Regions from separate parts of the Variovorax sp. NFACC27 genome, predicted to be linked through region 2. Evidence: riboswitches for the same ligand, from Rfam matches in the RefSeq annotation. Region 2 holds a riboswitch; the other holds the start of a gene.

Region 1 (3,403 bases), 1.8 Mb from region 2:
GACAGCAGCTTGTTCTTCTTGATGCTGTACGCGGCCACGGTCCAGGCACCTCGGTTGTCCGCGAGCTGGCGCTTGTAGCCGACCTCGACCTGCCTGCCGGTGCTGAGATCGAACGCCGCCTGCGAGGCCGAGGTGGTCACCAGCGAGCCCAGCGGATCGGCCGCACGCGCCACCTGCGCGTAGAACGACTGCGAGGCGTCGGGCGCATAGACCACGCCGAGGCGGCCGGTGGCGTACTCGAAGGTCTTGCCGAAGCTGTTGGCGGCGTTCTGCAAGTCGGTGCGCGCGACCTTCGCGTGGTCCCAGCGCAGGCTGCCCACCACCGACCACTGTTCGTCGAAGGCCAGCTTGTCCTCGGCGAAGAAGGCGTAGGTGCTGGTCTTCGTCTTGTAGCGCGGCGTGTAGGCCACGGGCGAGGCGTAGTAGCCCGGGTTGAAGACGAAGGGGTCGACCACCGAGCGGCCGCCGTAAGGCGAATCGTTGGTGTGCGTGAAGTCGATGCGGTTCGCGTCGAAGCCCACCAGCACCTGGTTGGCGAGGCCGAACAGCCGGTGCCTGAAGGTGGCGTCGGTGCGGTTGCCGATCTGCTCCTGGTCGTGGCCGATCTCCAGGTAGTCGCCGCGCGTCACGCGACGGGTGATGGCGTTGTAGGTGTAGGTCTCGCTGTTGCGCCAGTGGCGCTTGCTCTCCAGCCGGTAGAGCTGGTTGCGCACGGTGACGGATTCGTTGGGCGTCCACTGGGCGTCGAGGCGGGTCCACTTGTCGCGGTACTTGATCTCGGCGTCGTCCACGTTGTAGTTCTGGCGCAGGGTCTGGCTGCTCAGGCGGCCGTCGATCAGCGGCACGCCGTAGTAGCGCTGCGGCGACTGCCGGCCCTCGTCGTGCGAGAGCGTGAACTGCAGCTGCGGCGATACGTCCAGCCGCACGGCCGCGCTCACGGCAAGGCTCTCGGCCTCGCCGCGCTGCATGAAGCCGTCGGTGTTGCGCTGGCTGATGTCGAAGCGGTACGAAAGCCTGTCGTCGATCGCCCCGCCGCTGCCGAAGGCCACCTGTCGCGTGGCGTCGGAGCCCAGCGTGACCAGCGCTTCATTGCGGATCGGGCCGCGCGTGGGCTTCTTCGGCACCACGTTGATCGCGCCGCCGATGGCGCCCTCGCCGTACATCACCGAGGCCGCGCCGCGCAGCACCTCGATGCGGTCGGCAGACCAGGTGTCGAAGGGGAAGGTGACGGTGCCGGCACCCGCGAAGAGGCGCGTGCCGTCGAAGAGCTGCATCACCGAACCGTGGCCCAGGAAGCCGCGAGCCCCCAGCGCGGTGCCGCCGTTGCCCGGGCCCGGCGCGCCCGTGATGCCGGTGGCGCGGGTGACGGCATCGACCACCGAGACGTCGCCGCGCGCGCGGATGGTGTCGCCCGTCAGCACCTCGATGCTGGCCGGCGTCTCCAGCGGCGTGAGGCCGAGGCGGCTGCCGGTCTGGGTGGGCTCGTCGATGGCCAGCGGCACGTGCCGGTCGGCCTCCACCTGTATGGGCTTGAGGCTCTGGCCGCCGCCGACGACTGTTTCGTCCTGGGATTGCGCCAGGGCCACCGAAGGCCCGAAAACCAGCCCCAATCCCAATGAAATGCCCGAAAGGCCCGAAAGGCCCGAAAGGCCCGAAAGACCCGAAAGGCGTGTCCTGCGCGGTGGCGGCACACCCTTGCGATCGCGCCGCGGCGATGCATGACCCATGTAGCTTCTCCTCCGGCCTGCGTCCCCGCAGGCTCCCGACCGATGAAGGACGCGGCGGAAGAAGAGGCGAAGGGACTGCGGCGGCTCGGGGGCGAGGGATGCGGCAGGCCCGGACACGCACTCCCGCAGCGTCCGAAGGCGGTTGCGAGGGCCGGTATCCGGGCTTGCGGAGCGCCGCGGCGTGCTTCATGTGGATGCACGCCACGACGGAAATCCTCGCCTTCCCACGCCGAAGCGCAGTGGCTGCCCGTGCCAACCGAGATGGCACGTGCGTGAGGGTTTCCAGATCCGCTGACCGTTGCGGGGGCAGCGCAGGAATTGACGCATCGATCGATCAAGAGAACGACGACGCGGCGCACCTGCTTCCCGTTTAACCCCGTCGCCATGGATGAGATGGCGTGCGGGGCACCTTCGAACCGTGTTGTCCGGCGCAGTTAATGAAAACTGCCGCACCGGAACGGCGGGATTATAGGTAGCGCCCCCTCGGGAGGGGCCGCGCCGCGGGCTTCAGCCGGGCTTTCCGTCGGGGCCGAACAGCCGTCGCATCATGGCCACGCCGGCCACCAGAGCGTTCGAATAGGTGGCGTAGGGCTCGTGGGCGGCTTCCAGCGGCACATAGACGTGGGAGGTTTCGCCGGGCGTGTCGTCCACGGCCTCCATCAGCACCCAGTAGAACTCGCCCGCCTCCAGTTCGTGGACGGTGAGTGCGATGTTTCTGGGAGAGGGCATGGTGCAAGGATGAATGTGCTGCCTGACTACTGGATGAACAGGAAATGCACGGGCGTGGTTGACAGAGCTTTCGGGGTTCTCCTACAGAGCACGCCCCGGGTGCGACCTAATGTTGTATCAACAGGGACTCACGAGACTCCAAGAAGAACCGACCAAGAACAGGAGGCAGCATGAAGCACTTCACTCTTGAACCCGGCATGCGATCGAGCATCGGCGGCGCCTTCTACCCGACCGGCTACTCGATGGTGATGTTCCCCAGCGCCGAGGATGCGGACCGCATCGGCCACCGCCTGATCGAAAAGGGCATGAGCGGCGACGAGGTCTACCTGCTTCCAGCCGAGACGGTTCTCGCGGAGATCGTCCCGACCGTGAGGTCGGCCGACAGCCCCCTGCCCTCCGCCGGCACCGACGCGGCCACGGTGCGCGCCTATGCCAAGCTGGCGAAAGAGGGCCATACCGGCCTGCTCGTCAGGACGAAGGACGGCGCGGCCGCCGAGCGGCTGATGGAGCTGGTGCGAACCGTGCCCTACTCCATCGCCCAGCGCTACCGCACGCTGGTGATCGAAGACCTCTGAAGCCCTGAAGGGAAAGAGTCCCTTTCAGGGGCCCTCAGGCCGGCACGGCCATCGACACGGCGCGCTGGACCACGTCGCGGGCCATGGCCTGGGCCAGTTCCTGCTCGCCGAGAAACACGGTGGCGGAGGTTTCCTGCGTGAGCAGCCGGGCCTCCTGCTCGTTGTGGCTGCGGATCACCGTCTGGATGGTCGGGTTGAGCGTGCGCGCGGTTTCCATCATCTGGCGCACGTTCATGGTGTCGGGCGTGGCCACGACCAGCACGCGGGCGCGGGCGATGTGCGCTTGTATCAGCACGGCCGGATCGGCCGCGTCGCCCCAGACGGCCGGGGTGCCGGCCTCGCGCAGCTTCTCGACCAGTTCGCGGTTCTGCT
Region 2 (3,403 bases):
GACGTTGGCGACTACCGAGGCGATGATGATCGGTCCCACGCTCTCCATCGCGATGGAGCCCAGCACGATCTCCGCGACGAAGAAGGCGCCGGCAATGGGCGCGTTGTAGGCTGCCGTGAGGCCGGCCGCTGCGCCGCAGGCCACCAGCAGCCGCAGCCGCTCGGCCGGAAAGCGAAACACCTGCCCGAACAGCGAAGATGCCAGCGCCGCCAGCTGCACCATCGAGCCCTCGCGCCCGATCGAGCCGCCGGTGCCGATGCTCACCAGCGACGACGCGCTGCGCGCCAGCGTCTGCGCCACCGGAATGCGCCCATCGCCCAGCACGATGGCTTCCATGTAGTCCGAGGTGGCGCTGCGCTCGGCCACGCGCTTCGCGAGCACCAGCAGCAGTCCCGCCACCAGCCCGCCGAGCGTGGGGCAGGCGATGCGCGCCCACCACGGCAGGTGCTTGGCCATCGCCACGAGCCCTTCGCCGGGCCCGAGCACCAGATGCTCGAAGGCCAGCAGTGCCGCGCGAAAGAGTTCGGTCGCCAGCGTGCCGAGCAGTCCGGCCACGATGGACCACAGCAGCATCGACTGCCAGCCCGAGACACCGAAGAGACGCTGCAGCGCCGAGCGAAGATTCAGGAAGACCGAGGCGGGCCGCATCATGGCCGTCGATGTTAGCGGTACCACGACTTTCGACTTAAGTAGCGCTGGGCAGGGCATAGAATTCCGCCCGTTGGTGCTCGCGCCGTGGTTCGCACGGCGCAGTTCAACGGGAAGCAGGAGTGGAAGCCCCGGGTTCGTACCGGAACAAGGCCGAAGCCGCCTGCGCTGCCCCCGCAACGGTCAAGCAGACGGCGCCGCAAGGTGCCAGCCCCTTTCCATCGAAGCCACTGGACGCCCTGAAACAGGTGTCTGGGAAGGCGGTGAGGAGCCGTTCTGCCAGCCCGGATACCGGCCAACAAGGCGGCTGCCGCACGCGTCGACGATGAACGCATGCGCGGCCATTGCGCCCAGGCGCCGGCGGGGAGGCCGGCCAGGGGTATTGACGTTCGTTCGCTTGATTCATGATTTCCCACGTTTGCTTTTCCCGCGGCCGCGTTCCTGCGCGCCGTTTCCGCCAGGCCTGCCTGCCGCTCGCACTGGTTTCCGCCTTCGGCGGCACGGCGGTCCATGCGCAGGAGGCGCCAGCCCTCGCCGAGACGGTGGTCACGGCCAACCGCACGCCGCAGCCGCTGTCGGACCTCGTGGGTGACGTCTCCATCGTCGACCGCAAGGCGATCGAGCGCAGCGGCGCGACCGGCGTGGCCGACGTGCTCTCGCGCCTGCCCGGCATCGAGATCTCGCGCTCCGGCGGCGTGGGCAACACCACCAGCCTGTTCATCCGTGGCGCCGAGACGCGCTTCACCGCCGTGTACCTCGACGGCGTGCGCATCGACTCGCAATCCACCGGCGGCGCCGGCTGGGAAGGCATTCCGCTCTCGCAGATCGACCGCATCGAAGTGCTGCGCGGCCCGGCCGCCGCGGTCTACGGCTCCGACGCCGTGGGCGGCGTGATCCAGCTTTTCACCAGGCGCGGCGAGGAGGGCGTGTCGCCTTACGCGGGCATCGGCATCGGCAGCTACGGCCTGCGCAAGATCGAAGGCGGCGTGAGCGGCAAGTCGGGCCTCTTCGACTACTCGTTCGGCGTGGCGCATGAAGAGAGCAAGGGCTACAACGTGCAGCCCGTGGACAAGCGCAACGTGACCAAGGACGGCTTCACCAGCCCCGATCGCGACGGCTACAACAGCACCTCGGGCAACGTGAAGCTGGGCTTCCAGATCACGCCCGACCAGCGCATCGAGGCCACGATGCTCGCCAGCGACACCAAGGCGGGCTACGACGCCACCGTGGCCTACAAGACCAAGCCGCCGATCCTGTTCCGCGACGACGTGTCGAGCAACACGCTGCGCACCGCCGGCCTGACTTGGTCGGCCAAGTGGAACGACATCTACAGCACCCGCGTGCAGGTGACCGACTCGCAGTCGGTCTACAAGACGCAGCCCTCGTTCTACCGGACCGAGACCAAGCTGCGCGGCTACCTGTTCCAGAACGAATTCCGCTTCGGCCCGCACCTTGTCACCGCCACGCTGGAGCGCCGCGAGGACGCACTCGAGAACGCGCCCACCACCACCTCGAAGCTGCTGTCGCGCGACCGCTCGCAGAACGCCATTTCGCTCGGCTACGGCTTCGTGCAGGGCCCGCACTCGCTGCAACTGCACGTGCGCCACGACAGGGACAGCGAGTTCGGCGGCAAGACCACCGGCAGCGCGGCCTACGGCTATGCCATCACGCCGTCGCTGCGCTTCACGGCGTCGGCCGGCACCGCCTTCCGCGTGCCCACGCTGTACCAGCGCTTCAGCGAATACGGCCTGGCCACGCTCAAGCCCGAATCGAGCCGCAACCTAGAGCTGGGCCTGCAGTACACCGAGGGCGCCACCCAGCTGGGCGTGGTCGCGTACGCCAACCGCGTGCAGAACCTGATCGTGTTCGACGGCTCGGCCAAGGGCTGCGCCTCGTCCTTCGGCTGCTACGCGAGCACGGCCCGCGCGCGTTACCAGGGCGTCACCCTGTCGGGCAGCCACCGCATCGGCGACGTCACGCTGCGCAGCTCGCTCGACTTCCAGGACCCGCGCGACCTTGCCACCCACAACCTGCTGGCCCGCCGCGCGCAGCGCCACGCCACCATCGGCGCCGACTGGCGCGTCGCTGGCTGGACGCTGGGAGCCGAGGTGCAGACCTCCAGCCGCCGCTACGACGATACCGCCAACAGCGTCAAGCTCGGCGGCTACACGGTGCTGAACCTGTCGGCCACCACGCAGATCACGCGCGACCTCAACCTGGTCGCGCGCGTCGACAATGCGGGCAACAAGGACTACCAGTTCGCGCGGCTGTACGCCACCGCAGGCCGCACCGCGTACGTCGGTCTCAAGTGGACGCCTCAATAAGCTCATCTTCCCGTCCGGACGGCACCGCCAGCGGTGCCGCGGCGGTTTCATGCGCCGCCGTGCTCGTGGCCGCCCCGGCCTCGGGGCAGGGCAAGACCACCGTCGCGGCCGCGCTGGCGCGGCTGCATGCGCGCCAGGGCCGGCGCGTGCGCGCCTTCAAGTGCGGCCCCGATTTCCTCGACCCGCACTGGCTTGCGCTGGCCACTGGCGCGCCCGTGCACTCGCTCGATCTCTGGATGACCGGCGAGGCCGACTGCCGCGCGCGCCTGCACGAGGCGGCGGCCGGATGCGACCTGCTGATCGTCGAGGGCGTGATGGGCCTCTTCGACGGCACTCCCAGTGCCGCCGACCTGGCGCAGCGCTTCGGCCTGCCGGTGCTGGCGGTGATCGATGCGCAGGCCATGGCGGGCACCTTCGGCGCGCTGGCCTAC

Evidence for each region. A riboswitch is a leader RNA that binds a small molecule or an ion and turns the genes downstream of it on or off. The one in region 2 is predicted to bind cobalamin.
Region 1: it holds a riboswitch for cobalamin, as region 2 does, so the genes downstream of both, ABL840_RS14485 (TonB-dependent receptor) here and ABL840_RS23005 (TonB-dependent receptor domain-containing protein) in region 2, are expected to answer to the same signal.

Annotation. Positions count from the first base shown of each region.
Region 1 covers NZ_CP157613.1:3,089,281-3,092,683, reverse strand. The annotation lists gene ABL840_RS14485 (TonB-dependent receptor) at 1-1,586, opposite strand, end outside; cobalamin riboswitch at 1,859-2,155, opposite strand; gene ABL840_RS14480 (hypothetical protein) at 2,235-2,456, opposite strand; gene ABL840_RS14475 (hypothetical protein) at 2,627-3,031, shown strand; gene ybaL (YbaL family putative K(+) efflux transporter) at 3,066-3,403, opposite strand, start outside.
Region 2 covers NZ_CP157613.1:4,909,258-4,912,660, reverse strand. The annotation lists gene ABL840_RS23010 (ClcB-like voltage-gated chloride channel protein) at 1-651, opposite strand, end outside; cobalamin riboswitch at 706-963, shown strand; gene ABL840_RS23005 (TonB-dependent receptor domain-containing protein) at 1,053-2,972, shown strand; gene ABL840_RS23000 (cobyrinate a,c-diamide synthase) at 2,957-3,403, shown strand, end outside.